2 regions of the Sphingobium naphthae genome follow, and region 2 is predicted to be linked to the other one. Evidence: riboswitches for the same ligand, from Rfam matches in the RefSeq annotation. Region 2 holds a riboswitch; the other holds the start of a gene.

Region 1 (7,874 bases), on a different replicon from region 2:
TCGTCGCCCGCTATTGGCCAGAAGAGATCGCGCCCGACGATCTGGGCGACACCAGGCTGATCGCGCGGATCGAGCAATCATGGTTAACGCTTGTTGACCATCTTCAGCTTTCGGGCGATCTACTTCCCTGACGGGGGCGGCAACCCGAAGGGACGATGATGAAACGGATCAAGGGCCTCTTCACGATCAAGACCAAGTTTGAGGGTTTTCTGGTCATCTACGCGCTTGCCCTGGGCGCGACCGAGCGCGGCGTCGTCTATATGCACCAATATCCCGGCGTCGGCGGCCAGTTGCTCGCCCTCGCCTGTTCGGGCGCGGTCTTCATGGCGGGCGGCAAGATCATCGACGCGCTGGAATATCAGCGCGGCGCCTGATCGGCCGCGCCTGCCCCGTCCTTACCCCCGCCCTTGCCCTTGCCCCGGCGGCGAGGCAAGAGAACCCCATGGGCGCCATCATGCTTCAGGGAACCGGCTCGGACGTCGGCAAGTCGGTTCTGGTCGCGGGCCTGTGCCGCGCCCTGACGCGGCGAGGCTATCGGGTCCGCCCCTTCAAGCCGCAGAATATGTCGAACAATGCGGCCGTCACCGCCGATGGCGGAGAGATCGGCCGGGCCCAGGCGCTGCAGGCGATCGCTTGCGGCGTGGCGCCGCATACCGACATGAACCCGGTACTGCTCAAGCCCCAGGCCGATCGCACGTCGCAGCTCATCGTCCATGGCCAGGTGCGCGGTACGCTGGGGTCGGGCAATTTCCGCGCCGCGCGCGGCCAGTTGCTCGACGCCGTGCTGGACAGCTATGATCGCTTGAGCGGCCAATGCGACATCGTGGTGGTGGAAGGCGCTGGCTCCCCGGCGGAAATCAACCTGCGCGCCGGCGACATCGCCAATATGGGCTTCGCGCGCGCGGCAAACGTCCCCGTCATCCTGGTCGGCGACATCGACCGGGGCGGCGTCATCGCCGCGGTGGTCGGCACCCGCACCGTCATCGATCCGCAGGATGCGGCAATGATCCGCGGTTTCCTCATCAACAAGTTCCGCGGCGATCCGGCCCTGTTCGCGGACGGCTATCGCCAGATCGAGCAGCTGTCGGGCTGGCGCGGCTTCGGAGTCGTGCCCTGGCTCGGTGCCGCAGCGCGCCTGCCCAGCGAGGACGCCGTAGTGCTGGAACGCCGCGCTCCTTCCGCTGACGCCCCGCTCGTCATCGCCTGCCCGGTGCTGCCGCGTATCTCCAATTTCGACGATCTCGATCCGCTGAAGCTCGAACCCACAGTCGATCTGCGGATGATCGGACCCGGCCAGCCCATTCCCGGCGACGCCGCGCTGGTCGTTCTGCCGGGGTCAAAGGCGACGATCGCCGACATGCGGGCAATGCAGGATCAGGGGTGGGACATCGACATCCGCGCGCACCACCGGCGCGGCGGCGCTGTGCTGGGGCTGTGCGGCGGCTATCAGATGCTCGGCCGCACCATTTGCGATCCTGAAGGGGTAGAAGGGCCGCCCGGCGCGATCGACGGGCTTGGGCTGCTCGACGTCGATACCGTGCTGGCGGGCGCGAAGACTTTGGAGCAGGTGCGGGGCCACGCGCTGGCCGCCGATTTCACGGGCTATGAAATGCATATGGGCCGCACCGACGGACCGGATTGCACTTGCCCGTTCGCCAGGATCGGCGCCAGAATCGGCGACCGTCCCGATGGCGCGATCAGCCGTGATGGGCGCGTGATGGGCAGCTATGTGCATGGGCTGCTCGCCAGCACGCCCCTGCGCGAAGCCTTGTTGCGACAGATCGGGGGCGTATCGGCTAGGGCGGATTATGACCGGACGGTCGAAGAGGCGCTGGACGAGATCGCCGCCTTGCTGGAAAGCCACTGTGACGTCGACGCCATGATCGCGCTCGCCGCCCGCGCCTGAGCGCCCCGCTTCGTCTGAAAGCCGGGCCTCGTCCCGATACTATATGGTAGGTTCCAGCGCGGGCGGCTGGCCCCTATGAGCCCAGAAGCCTCTCAAAGGCCCTGCCTTCTCCCGCTATTGAATTACAATCTCATTAGCTGTATCGCGCCGGCAAATCACAGAACAGGGGAATATATGCGTTTTCACCGTTTGTCTGCGCTCGCGACGGTCGCCTTGGGAGCGCTTGCAGCGCCAGCCTGGGCCGCGGAGGAGGCGCCGCCGGTCGGCTCGATGGATGATAGCGACGTCATCCTGGTCACCGCCACGCAATATGCCGGCACGAAGACCGAAACGCCGATCATCGAGACGCCCCAGCCGATCACCGTCATCAGTGCCGAGCGCTATCTTTCGCAAGGCGCCATCAGCATCAGCGACACAGTCAAATATGCCGCTGGCGTGCTTGCCAATCCCTATGGTCGGGACACGCGGGTCGATGGCTTCAACGTGCGCGGCCTCGACGCCTTGCAGTTCCGCGACGGCATGCGCGATATCTTCTCCTACTACGCGTCCATCACATCCGACCCTTATAATTTCTCCCGCGTCGAAATCCTGCGCGGCCCCGCGTCCGTTCTGTTCGGCCAAGGCTCCATCGGCGGCCTCGTCAACCTCGTTAGCAAGACGCCCGACTTCACCACGCGGGGTGAAGTCAACCTCGTCTATGGCAGCTATGACCGCAAGGAAGTGCTTGGCGACGTCAATGTCGCACTGGCGGACAATCTCGCCGTGCGCCTCGTCGGCCGCGCTCGTGATGCCGACACCTTCATCGACCATGTCCCCGATGACCGGGTGATGCTGGCGCCTTCGATCCGCTGGCAACCGACCCCCGATACCGACGTCACGCTGACCGGCCTCTATCAGGAGGATGATACCGGTTCGACCTCGCAGTTCCTGCCCATTGTGGGCACCTTCAAGCCCAATACCGTCGCCGGCGAGCAACTGGATCGCTACACCTTCGTCGGCAAGGCCGGGTGGGACCGTTATGCGGGGCGTTCCCTGCAGGGTGGCGGTTCGATCACCCATAATTTTTCCGATGCCGTCCGGCTGAGCCTCAAGGCCCGGTACATCGACAGCGACCTGGAATATAATACCCATTATGCGGACAGCTATACCAATCCGCAGGACCCCTTCTCCGTCTATGGCACGGACGGCCGCACCATCGGCCTGACTGCGGATGCCAGCGACGCCCGGATGAACGTCTTTTCGACCGACAACAATCTGCTGTTCACGTTCAATACGGGCGCGAATATCGAGCACAAGCTTCTGGTCGGCATCGACTATAGCTGGAACAAGGTCGCCAAGCGCTATGACGGCGGACGTGAGATCGTCGATCTGTACGACATAGATTATGATGCCCTGGCGACCTATGATCCGACCGGCGCCTTCACGACCGAGAGCCAGAAGCAGCTCGGCATCTATGTCCAGGATCAGGTCCGCTTCTACGACCGCGTCTCCATCGTGCTCGGCGCCCGTCGCGACCGGGTGACCGGATCTTCCGGTCAGAAGGATCATGCGACGACGTTCCGCGCGGGCATCATTGGAGAAATCGGCGCCGGGCTCTCACCCTTCTTCAGCTACACGGAAAGCTTCCTCCCGGTGGCCGGCCGCATCGACAATGGCGATGGCAGCTTCGGCGATCCCTATACCCCCCAGACCGGCACGCAATATGAAGCAGGCGTGAAATGGCAGCTGGGTGCTCACACGCTCATCACGGCGACCGCCTTCAAGATCAAGGAGCGCAACCGCATCCTCTATCTCGCCGCGGGCGGCACGACGCAATCGGGCGAACTCAACACCAAGGGTTTCGAGATCGAGGCCAACCACACCCTCCCCGGCAACGTCGAACTGCTGGCCAATTACGGCTATACCAAGCTCAAGTCGGAAACGAACACGAACCTCGATTACATGCCTCGTCACACGGCATCGCTGTGGTCGACCAAGACTTTCGGTCTTGCGGACGAGGCGCAGCTCCGCCTGGGCGGCGGCGTCGTCTATAGTGGCAAGAGCGTGTCGACCAGTTCGGTCTGGTCGATCGTCACGCCGTCGCGCACGACCGTCGATGCGCTGGCCGAAATCAACTGGAACAGCTGGCGTTTCGCGCTCAATGCGACCAACCTGCTCAACAATCAATATTATGCGTCCTGCCTGGCCCGCGGCGACTGCTTCATCGGCGCGCCGCGCAACGTGATGGGCACGATCGGCTTCCGCTTCTGAGCGATGATGAGGAGAGAGAAGATGAAGACATTCCCGCTCGCGCTGCTGGCGCTCTTCGGCCTGACCGCCACTGCTCAGGCGCATGAAATCTGGGTCGAGCGCGACGGCGCCGGCCCCGCCCGCATCTATCTGGGTGAGCCCGGCGACACCCTGCCCGAAGGCGGCGACCCGGAGTTCGAGAAGCTGAAATCGCCCAGGCTGGTCCCCGCCGCGCAGGCAGCCCAGGTCCGCAAGGCCGGCTATATCGAGGTCGCTGCGCCCGCCGGGGACGTTCGCGTGACGGATGACAGCGTGTTCGAACCCTGGGGTGAAGACGGCAAGAAGCAGGGCGTCATCTACTATGCCCGCGCGGGGCGTGCCGACACGAAGGCGGTGCTGCCGCTCGAAATCGTGCCCACCGCGCCAGGTGCGGACAGCTTCACCCTGATCCGCGATGGCAAGCCGGTGCCCGCTGCCAAAATCCTGGCCATTTCACCCGACAAATGGTCGAAGAGCTTCACCACCGATGCACAGGGCCGCGTGGTGCTGCCGATCAACGCCAAGGGCCGCTACATCCTCAGCGCGACTCAGGAAGAGACCGGCAGCCTGACGCTGCGCGGCGCGCCGGTGGCCACCATCTATCACATGACGACGACCAGCTTCATGAACGACTGACACGCGCAAGCCCTTCGCGGCCGCCGCGAAGGGCTCCCAGACGGGCCGGCACAAATCGCCCGGGCGTGATTGACCGCCCCATGACATTCGATGTAACGGCCGCGACGCGACAGGTTCCCCGGAGACGGGGATGAAGATGGGAACGGGTACAACCCGGCTGCCCCTGCAACTGTATGCGGTGAGCCATCGGCCCTATGCCATTGGGACTCGTCCCGAGAAGGCGGCCGACCGGCGCTGATCCGCAAGCCAGGAGACCTGCCTGTCGCCGTCGTCTTTCGCGCGGACAGGGTGAGCCGGGCGGACGGGGGTAAACCCGCATGACGACAGGGAGCGCCGCGCTTTGCGCGGGCGATGTCGCGTGCCTTCCGGCCGGCATCGTCCGCGTGCGCGCGGCACAAGTCATAAGGGGTTACCATGTCGAGCCTGTTGCTCAGAAATTCCACCGCGCTCATCGCACTGTGCCTGTCCTTCCCCGCGCTTGCGCAGGAACCGCCCGAGTCCGACGCCCAAAGCGGCATCATCGTCACCGCCACGCGCGCACCGACGCCGCTGGAGCAAATTCCCGCATCCATCACCGTTCTGGACAAGGCGGCCATCGATCGCGCGCAGGACATCGGCGTGACCGAATTGCTGCTCCGCACGCCCGGCATCAGCATTTCACGCAACGGCGGCTATGGCACGGCGACGTCGCTGCGCATTCGCGGCGCGGAAACGGACCAGACCGTCGTCGTCATCGACGGGGTGAAGCTCAACGATCCCTCCTCCACCGGCGGCGGCTATAATTTCGCCAATCTGCTGATCGGCGATGCCGAACGAATCGAGCTGCTGCGCGGTCCGCAGTCCACGCTCTGGGGCAGCCAGGCGATCGGCGGCGTCGTCAACATCGTCACCGCCCAGCCGGACGCCTCGCTGGAGGGAAGCTTCGACATCGAAGGCGGATCGCGCGACACCGTCAGCGCCCGCGCCGCGCTGGGCGGCGTGTCCGGTCCGCTCAGCTGGCGCATCGGCGGCCAGTCCTTCACGACCGACGGCATTTCCGCCATCGCGCCGGCCTTTGGCGGCGGCGAAGCGGATGGCTATACCAACCGCAATGTCGCCGGTCGCGCCGAACTGGCGCTGAGCGCCAACGCCAGCATCGACCTGCGCGGCTATTATTCCACGGGTCGCGTCGAAATCGACGGCTTCAGCGGCGACGCGCCGGACTATAGCCATAACCGCGAATTTGTCGGCTATGCCGGCCTCAACTTCGCGCTGCTCGACGGGCGCCTGCGCAACCGGATCGCGTATAATTACACCGACACCGATCGCGACAGCTACAGCCCCGAACTGGAACAGCCGCTCAGCTTCGAGGCCGCGGGCAAGAACCGCCGATTCGAATATCAGGGCATCTTCGAACTGACGGATCGGATTTCCGCGACCTTCGGCGCGGAAAATGAGCGTTCGCGCTTCAAGAGCCGCTCGCCCTCGGGATCGCTGGCCGATCCCCTGCCCGACTTCATCACCGGCAAGGCCGAAATCACCAGCCTCTATGGCCAGGTGACTGTCCGCCCGCTCGACGGGCTGACGCTGAATGGCGGCGTGCGCCACGACGATCATAATCGCTATGGCGGCCGCACTCTCTTCTCGGCCGGCGGCATCTGGGAACTGCCCAGCCGCACCACGCTGCGCGCCAGCTATGGCGAGGGCTTCAAGGCGCCATCCCTCTATCAGCTGTTCAGCGAATATGGGAATGTGAACCTCGACCCCGAGCGCGCGCATGGCTGGGAAGCCGGCGTCCAGCAGGCGTTGTTCGGTCAGGCCTTCACGATCGGCGCGACCTATTTCGAGCGCACCACCACAGGCCAGATCATTTATAACAGCTGCTCGTTCGACAGCACCGATCCTTTGTGCGTGATGCCCGGCACGGACACGCCGCGCTGGGGCTATTATCTGAACGTGGCTCGCGCCGAGGCGCACGGGATCGAGGCGGACGCCGCGTTAAAGCTCGGCGGTCTGACGCTCGACGGCAATTATAGCTGGACAGTGGCGGAGGATCGCTCCGCCGGTGCCGCGACGGAAGGCAATTGGCTGCCGCGCCGCCCGCGCCACATGGCCAATGGCTCGATTTCCTATGACTTCGATTTCGGCCTGACCCTGGGGTCGGCGGTGCGCTGGTCGGGCAAGAGCTATGACAATGCGGCGAACACGACACGTCTGGGCGATTATACCCTGGTCGATCTGCGCGCCGAATATGCCCTGAGCGACAGCCTGCGCCTGTTCGCCCGGGCGGAGAATGTCTTCGACGAATCCTACATGACCGCCTATCGCTACGGCACATTGGGCCGCAGCATCTATGCGGGCATCAGGGGTCGTTTCTGACATGCTGAACCCGGTCGATCCTGGCCCCGCCGTGGTGGCGTGCAGCACATGCCGCCGCCCGGGGCAGGATCCGACAGGGCCACGGGACGGCGCACGCCTGATCGCGGTGCTGGAGCGGGTCCAGGCCAGCGATCCGGCCTATGCGGGCATCGCCGTCCAGGCGATGCCCTGCCTCTTCGCCTGCGGAGAAGGCTGCGCCGTCCATCTGCGCGCGCCGGGCAAGATCGGCTATGTGCTCGGCCGCTTCGAACCTGACGAGGCCGCAGCCCGTGCGATCCTCGACTATGCGGTGCATCATGCCGCCAGCGCGGAAGGCCGCGTGCCCTTTTCCGATTGGCCGCAGGGGGTGAAAGGCCGTTTCATCGTCCGCGTCCCTCCGGCGGGATATGTCACCCAATGATCAGCGTCTTTCCGTCCGTCACTGCCTTCGACGCCGCCCTGTCCGACCTGCCGGGTCCCGACCGGGCAGCCCAGGACGCGGCCGCGGCGCGGCAGGCGCAGCTGACCAAGCCCGCCGGGTCGCTCGGTCGGCTTGAGGACATCGCCATCTTCATGGCGGGGTGGCAAGGGCGTGCGCGACCTTGCCTTGACCAGGGTCGCGCGATCATCTTCGCCGGCAATCATGGCGTCACCGCCCAGGGCGTCAGCGCCTTTCCGGCCAGCGTCACTGCCCAGATGGTCGCGAATTTTCAGGCGGGCGGCGCGG
Region 2 (7,874 bases):
CCGTCTGTTAGAGTGCAATGGCATAAGCCCGCCTGACTGCGAGACTGACAAGTCGAGCAGAGACGAAAGTCGGTCATAGTGATCCGGTGGTCCCTCGTGGAAGGGCCATCGCTCAACGGATAAAAGGTACGCCGGGGATAACAGGCTGATGATTCCCAAGAGCTCATATCGACGGAATCGTTTGGCACCTCGATGTCGGCTCATCACATCCTGGGGCTGGAGCAGGTCCCAAGGGTTTGGCTGTTCGCCAATTAAAGTGGTACGTGAGCTGGGTTCAGAACGTCGCGAGACAGTTTGGTCCCTATCTGCCGTGGGCGTCGAAATTTGAGAGGAGTTGACCCTAGTACGAGAGGACCGGGTTGAACATGCCTCTGGTGTACCTGTCGTCCTGCCAAGGGCGCAGCAGGGTAGCTATGCATGGACGGGATAACCGCTGAAAGCATCTAAGCGGGAAGCCTCCCTCAAGATAAGATTTCATCGAGCCGTGATAGACCATCACGTTGATAGGTCGGATGTGGAAGCGCAGTAATGCGTGGAGCTAACCGATCCTAATTGCTCTGTTCGCGCTTAAGGGCCCCACCATCAACGACAGCTCTGATCTGTCGCCAGATGGCGGTCGTGAAAGCAGCCAGATATCAAGATAAAGTCCGCACGGGCATCGATTAAACCCAAAAGCGCCAGCTCCATTGCTTGGTGACCATAGCGTCAGTGACCCACCCGATCCCATCCCGAACTCGGCCGTGAAACCTGACTGCGCCGATGGTACTGTGGCTCAAGCCCCGGAAGAGTAGGGCGTCGCCAGGCATTGAAGCTCGCGCTTTTGACAATAAACCCATTCACACCCCTCCCGGGCAAAACGCCAACGGGCCGCAAGGCCCGCAAGGCCAAATGGCCGCCCGGACCCGGCATCAGCCGGGGAGGACAGCCCAAGGATGCGCCCAAAAACATGGATGCATCCGCCGGCGACTGAGGACCGGATATACCACGGCGCGGGATGGAGCAGCCCGGTAGCTCGTCAGGCTCATAACCTGAAGGTCGCAGGTTCAAATCCTGCTCCCGCAACCAAATCCCCCAAGCAGCACATAGCCACAGGCCAACAGCCCAAAGGACTGGGCGTCGTAGCGTCATCGCCCCACGCGAAAAACCTCAAGAGCTGCGGCACATATGTCGTCCCCATCGGGCGAGTTATCCACACAGACCGACCTTCAGCAACCAGGCGCGTCTTTCGCACCCGCCACTCTGCGCCCTCACGCGGGCACCCCGATCATCGACATCTGCCGGCCATAGCCCGGCTCGCCCAGATGACAGGAACGGCGATAGCTGAAGAAGCGATCGGGCTGCGCATAGGTGTCCTCGTCCAGCATCTCCACCCGCGCCACCCCCGCCGCCGCCAGGCGCGCCGCCACATAGCCGCCAATGTCGAACTGCAGATGCCCCGCACGACCCGACGAAAAATACCGCCCATTCTCCCCAGCCCCAGCCTCGAAACGATGGGTGAGTGAGTATGGCAATGATCGCGACCGCCCATGACTCGGATATTTTTCCGTTGTGCGGGTGGCAAGGATCGCTGCAAAGGCTGACCTTCCGGTTTTGGTCAGAGACAGGGGGCGAGCCGCTACGGTCAGGAGGATCGTCGCGCCGATCCTCCTGATCGCCAAACATGTGCGCTGACCTTGCCGGCTTGTCAGGCGGCCGAGAGTTCCTGCCGGACGATCTCGGCGCCGGCGCCCAGAGCGTTCAGCTTGCCCCGCGCAATGCCCCGGGAGAGGGGGGCCATGCCGCAATTGGTCGACGGATAGAGCTTGTCGGCGTCCACGAACGCAAGCGCCTTGCGCAGCGTTTCGGCAACATCCTCCGGCGTCTCGATCCTATCGCTCGCCACATCGATCGCCCCCACCATCACCTTCTTTCCGCGGACCAGTTCGATCAGCTCCATCGGGACGTGGGAGTGGTGGCATTCCAGCGAGATAATATCGATGCTGGATTTCTGCAGATTGGGAAAGGTTTCCTCATATTGCCGCCATTCCGACCCCAGCGTCTTCTTCCAGTCAGTGTTGGCCTTGATGCCGTAGCCGTAGCAGATATGGACCGCGGTCTCGCACGTCAGCCCTTCGGCAGCCTTTTCCAGTGTGGCGATGCCCCAGTCGTTCGCCTCCTCGAAGAAGACATTGAAGGCCGGTTCGTCGAACTGAATGATGTCGACACCCGCAGCCTCCAGTTCCCTGGCTTCCTCGCCCAGGATCCTGGCAAATTCCCAGGCCAGCTTTTCGCGGCTCCGATAATGGGCATCGTAGAGCGTATCGATCATCGTCATCGGCCCCGGCAGGGTCCACTTGATCGGCTGGTCGGTCTGCGCGCGCAGAAATTTCGCGTCTTCGACAAAGACCGACGTTGCCCAGGACCGGGTGGACATTGGTTGTGCGATGATAGGTCTTGCTGCTCGATACGCTCAGGCAGATGACGGGGGACTTGCTGGAATGGTCCCTGTAGGCATCCGAATTCAGGAAATGCCTGAACAATTTGCCATGCAGGTCGCCAAAGTCCTGCGGAGCCTCGGAACCCGGGTGCGTTTTCCTGTGGTGGGGCAGGACCACGCTGAAATCGTAATCGCGCACATAGGATGAGAAGTTGTTTCCGACAACGCCGGGGATGCGCTCATTGGTTTTTCGGTCGAGGATGCTGGTCTGGAGGATTTCGATCAGGGGAAATGCTTCGGAGCCGCGATCGGCGTCGACCTGCATTTCGACAGAGATGATCGTCAGTTCCACCGAATAGCGATCACCCTGAGGATTGTCCCAATGGGCCAGGGAGTTGAAACGATTATCGATCATCCGCAGGGTGTTGCGCAAATTCTCCTGGCGGCTGTCGCCCCTGGCTAGATTGGCGAAATTGGTCGTGATCCGCGTCGTGTCAGCCGGCCGGTAATTCTCATCGAAGGCAATGGTCTTGATCGAGAAGGTAAAGCTGCTGTCGGTCATGATCGGTATCCTACCTGCATGTGCCGGGCAGGAGGCCAAGGAAGAGCGCGCGAGAGATAGCTCGTGCGGCCGAAAGCCACGAGCCCTGCGTCAAGCGCGATCCACCGGAGGAACCCCCGTCCGAGGAAAGTTATCGCGTCGGAGGCAGGTCTCCTGGCTCACGGGTCATCACGCCAGCCCCGGCCTTCCCGCCGCCACTGCCGATCGCTCGGAACTGGCGTCAGTGACACGTCATGGGGCCGCCGCTCGCCGCTTACAGTTGCGGGGGCAGCGCCGGATTCCGCTCTCGCAAGCGCCACCGGCTTCCCGTCTTAGCCCTGTCGCCCGCCATCATCATGAACGGAAACAGGGAACCTCGACATCTTCTTCATCGCGATTTTCAAGACGCTCGTCAAGGCGTATATAAAGAAATCTTTATATCGCTCCGATGTGCGTGCTCGATGGAAGGACTATTGCAGCCACACGGCGCGCTTATCGCACGGCGGCGAAGCATAGGCTGAGCCTGGGTCGCTATGTCTGCCTCCACATCATAGCCCCTGGGTGAACAGACGTTGGACTGTCCTGTCGCGATCGATCGGCTTGGCGCGTCCTTCATCGTCCACCGACACCATTGTGAAGGTGGCCGTCGCGGCGTGGCGCCGCGCGCCATCCAGCAGATTTTCGGCCCAAAGCTCAACTTCTGTCAGGATGGAACTACGACCGATCTCCCGTACCTGGGAGATGAGTTCGATCATCTCGCCCTCATGAACGGGAGAGACGAAATCAATGCGATGGGACGCCGCCATGACGATCACGGCGCGACTGCAGCGCGTCGCTGCGATGAAGGCTGCCTTGCCCATCATCTTCAGCGCGTCGCCGCCATAGAGGGTGCCATAATGGTTCGTTTCGCCCGGGAAGACCATGTCGACCATATGGAGCCGGCCATCGTCTGTCGGTGCGGCGTCCTTGAGCGGCGGCAAGGGCAAGCGCGTGTCCGGTCCCTTCACCGCCACGAGCGTGAAGCGCCCGCGCGTGCAGAGGCGCCTCTCGGCGTTCACCGTGCCCTCCGCGATCAATTCGACCTCGACATCGAGCGACCTGCGCCCGACGCGGATGATACGGGCGGTCGCCTCGATCATCTCGCCTCTATGAGCGGGCGCGGCGAAATCGATCTTTTCCGACGAGGCGGTGACGAATGGTGCGCGACCATGGCGCGCGGCCGCGATAAACGCGATCTTGTCCATATGGGCTAGCGCCACGCCTCCGAACAGCGTGCCATGGTGATTGGTATTCCCGGGGAAGACCATATCGATCACTTGCAGGGCGGCGGCGGGCGCCTGGGGGATGTGGATAGTCATGGCTCTCGCAATATGTGCGGGAGGACGCAGTCCAGGCGCAAACATGCCAGGGCCCGACTGGCCCTCGCACAGCAGCGGCCAGACCGGACACCCCGCCGGTGGTCGTTATCGCGTCGGAGGCAGGTCTCCTGGCTCACGGGTCGACACGTCGGTCCCGGCCTTCCCAGCGCCATGCCCAATCGCTCGGGGCAGACCGCCAGTGGCGCATCCAGGGGCCGCCGCTCGCCGCATACAGTTGCGGGGGCAGCGCCGGATTCCGCCCTTGCGAGCGCCACCGGCTTCCCGTCTTAGCCCCACCCCAAAGCTGAGATGAGGAACCTCGACCATCGGCAGATCGCAAGGATTGGTCCGGTCGTCAAGAATGGCGCATGTCGATGGGGAGGATCAAAAGCTGCGAGAGCATGTGCGAGGTCGCGATAAGACCGACCAAGAAGGCGGTGCCCGTTGCAAATCCTACAGTAACCAGCGACATGCGTGTCCATCATCGGAACAATGCAATGTGGCGAGCTGCGAAGGGACCGCTCCGCTGAACCAGATTTCAGCGTCAGCTTGTTCATGCATCAGTCAGGGTGCAAGGCGCTCACTCGCGGCCGAGTTGCGCTTTCAGCGCGTCGATCTCTTTCGACGCCTCCGCCTTGCTCAGTCCTTCGGCGGGCGCATCGACGCCGGCCTCTTCGCACAGGGTGGTGAGGTAGGAGGCTTGTGCGCCGGTCATCGGATCGTCGCCCGATACCCAGCTTTCCGGATCCTTCTCCGTATTGGAGCCGGGATGCGCATCGAGCTTGGGATTATGCAATTCGTCGGCCATGGTGAAGATGCTCCATTTGTTCCTAATTCGTTCTTGTCAAACGGGCGTGCGTGCGGAACGTTCCCGAAGCTTGCGTGAGCATTTTTGCAGGCGACGCATTTTGGTCGCAGCCGCCGACCCGCTCACTCCCCTGTGGGCACGCGGCGGAGCGGCTGCGTCAGGCAGTGGACGCCCCCGCCACAGGCGGTGAACTGCGAGATATCGACTTCCATGACGCGATAGCCCGCCTGGCGAAGCAGGGGCGGGACGATAGCATCGGTGCTGGTGACGATCCGCCGGTCGCCCAAGGACAGGATATTGCATCCCAGCGACGGCGCGACCGTTTCGGGAAGGGGGATGAGCGACACGCCATGCACGCTCAGCGCCCGGACGAAACCGGGGTCCAGCAGGTCGGCGCAGCCAATCGCCTGATGCCGGTCCACCATGCAGAAGATCGTGTCGAGATGCAGATGGTCGGAATGGAAAGGGCAGATAAGCACGTCCCAGCCGGCCGCGCGGAAGGGGGCGGAGAATTCCTCGACGCCAGCGGCCGAGCTGCGCTCGCCCGACATGCCCAGGATCAGCAAGCCTTCGCGGGCAACGCAGACATCGCCGCCTTCGATCGTGCCGCTCGTGATCCGCCGCACCGGCACGCGCCAGTCGCGATAGGCATTGGTCAAGCGGTCGACCTCCGCCTGGCGGTGCGGCATGGCTGGATTGAGCGCCACCATGCCCCAGGGCGTCGAGACGCCGACATCGCGGGTGAAACACATGTCGGCAAGGTCGGGATCGGGCGTCAACATGTGGCAACGCACGCCCTGCGACTGGAGCAACTGCACCAGCACGCCATGCTGCCGCTGCGCTTCATCCACTTGCGTCACCAGCCCCTGCGCGAGATTCTGCCGCGTCACGGCGCAGCAGGGCACGGGCGCTAGATAATGGGGCGGGCATAGCAGAACATCCGTCAGCCGGTCGGTTTCGCTCGACAGCTGGAAGGACCTGTCTTCAAACGCAAAGGGTGCAGCGGTCGCGCCATCATAAGCGCCAAAATCGATTTTCATGATCGTCTCCTGCCGCCTGTAACCCCCTGTTCTGCGCGCCGTTCCCCGGCGTCCCACGTATTGAAACGCAGGTTAAGCTGTTTTCCGGCGGCTTTGCTCATTTGGCGACGTCGTCATTCGCCCGTCCCGGGTCCGGTTGGTCGGGGTCTCGACCCTGCTGCCGGTCCATGGCGCGCATGACCGGCGTGACGCTGAGGCCGTGGAGCAGGATGGACAGAAGCACCACCAGGCCAATGATCGCCCAGAGCCGCTCGCCCGATCCGAAATCGCCATGGTTGAGTGCATAAGCGAGATAGTAGAAGGACCCGACGCCGCGGATGCCGAAGAAGGCGAGCGTCATCTTCTCGCTGCGCTCGGCCGGCATGCCGATGAGGCCGATCAGTCCCGCGGCCGGTCGCACGATAAGGATGATCGCGATGGCGGCGACCAGATCCTGCCAGACCAGCGGCGCCAGCAGTCCGCTGACCAGCGCGCCGCCGAACAGGATCAGCAGCACCATCATCGCCAGCCGCTCCACCTGTTCGGTAAGGGCATGCATGTCGCGCTGAAACTCATGATCGCGGTGCGACCGGCGCAGCGTCAGGGCGGTGACGAACACCGCCAGGAACCCATAGCTGTCGAGCATCTCTGCGACGCCGTAAGAGATCAGGGTAGCCGCGATCGCGATCAGCCCGTCGCCGGTCTGAACCAGCCGGCTGCGGGCCGGGACATGGAAGGTCAGCCAGCCGAACAGCCAGCCCACGGCCCAGCCGCCCAGCAGGCCGACCGACACTTCCCACAGCACATCATGGAGCAGCCATTGCTGCAGCCAGGACTCGGACGCGCTCGACGCAGCGGCCAGCGCGATCGCCAGATTGACGAAGGGGAAGGCAAGCCCGTCATTGAGCCCGGCTTCGGACGTGAGGCCGAACCGCACCTCGTCCTCCTCGCCGCTTTTGGGCGGGCCGACCTGCACGTCGGCGGCCAGCACCGGGTCGGTGGGCGCAAGGCAGGCGCCCAGCAGCAGCGCGACCGGCCAGGGCAGGCCGAGCAGAGTGACGCCGATCAGCATGATCGCGGCGATCGACAGCGGCATGGTGATGCCCAGCAGCCGCCAGGTGACGTTCCACCTGCGCCAGCTGAAGAGGCGATCGAGCTTCAGCCCCGCGCCCATCAGCGCGATGATGACGACGAATTCGGTCAGCCGTTCGGCAATGTCCGGCAGGATCATGGGCAAGGGGCGAAAGCTGACGGCCGGGATGAGGAAGATGGCGGCCCCGGCCGCCATGCAGATGATCGGCAGCGAGAGCGGCAGGCGCTTCAGCGCCAGCGGCAGCCACGCCACCAGCGTGATCAGCACGCCCGCGCCGGTCAGCCAGAGAATATAGGGTTCGGGAGAGGAAAAAGCCGACATTCCAGCTTAACCCTGAAATGCCGCCTTATGTTCACCGGTATGTTCACCGGCGATCAGGGCGCCGGCGCGAGCGTCTCGATCATCTCGCGTATCTTGGCCGAGAGGACATCCATGGCGAAGGGCTTGGCAATCATTTCCATACCCTGACCCAGAAACTCCCCGCGGATCGCGGCGCGCTCAGCATAGCCGGTGATGAAGAGGATGCGAAGGTCCGGTCGGTCGCCGCGCAATATGTCGGCAAGCTGGCGTCCGTTCATCCCCGGCAGGCCCACGTCGCTGATCAGCAGGTCGATGCGGCGCATGGTCTGCGCCAGCGCG

What was found. A riboswitch is a leader RNA that binds a small molecule or an ion and turns the genes downstream of it on or off. The one in region 2 is predicted to bind cobalamin.
Region 1: it holds a riboswitch for cobalamin, as region 2 does, so the genes downstream of both, ACGGKE_RS05295 (TonB-dependent receptor plug domain-containing protein) here and ACGGKE_RS16165 (putative oxygenase MesX) in region 2, are expected to answer to the same signal.

Annotation. Positions count from the first base shown of each region.
Region 1 is NZ_CP171454.1:1,082,857-1,090,730, forward strand. It holds gene ACGGKE_RS05270 (N-succinylarginine dihydrolase) at 1-131, shown strand, start outside; gene ACGGKE_RS05275 (hypothetical protein) at 159-374, shown strand; gene ACGGKE_RS05280 (cobyric acid synthase) at 443-1,906, shown strand; gene ACGGKE_RS05285 (TonB-dependent siderophore receptor) at 2,081-4,156, shown strand; gene ACGGKE_RS05290 (DUF4198 domain-containing protein) at 4,178-4,810, shown strand; cobalamin riboswitch at 4,905-5,088, shown strand; gene ACGGKE_RS05295 (TonB-dependent receptor plug domain-containing protein) at 5,225-7,168, shown strand; gene ACGGKE_RS05300 (DUF1636 domain-containing protein) at 7,170-7,568, shown strand; gene cobT (nicotinate-nucleotide--dimethylbenzimidazole phosphoribosyltransferase) at 7,565-7,874, shown strand, end outside.
Region 2 is NZ_CP171455.1:230,122-237,995, reverse strand. It holds rRNA gene ACGGKE_RS16190 (23S ribosomal RNA) at 1-571, shown strand, start outside; rRNA gene rrf (5S ribosomal RNA) at 690-804, shown strand; tRNA gene ACGGKE_RS16180 (tRNA-Met) at 989-1,065, shown strand; partial or broken gene ACGGKE_RS16175 (laccase domain-containing protein) at 1,248-1,535, opposite strand; partial or broken gene ACGGKE_RS16170 (methionine synthase) at 1,685-2,389, opposite strand; partial or broken gene ACGGKE_RS16165 (putative oxygenase MesX) at 2,394-2,978, opposite strand; cobalamin riboswitch at 3,104-3,351, opposite strand; gene ACGGKE_RS16160 (acyl-CoA thioesterase) at 3,506-4,315, opposite strand; cobalamin riboswitch at 4,416-4,652, opposite strand; gene ACGGKE_RS16155 (DUF3072 domain-containing protein) at 4,896-5,123, opposite strand; gene ACGGKE_RS16150 (dimethylarginine dimethylaminohydrolase family protein) at 5,246-6,163, opposite strand; gene ACGGKE_RS16145 (cation:proton antiporter) at 6,261-7,556, opposite strand; gene ACGGKE_RS16140 (PAS domain-containing protein) at 7,610-7,874, opposite strand, start outside.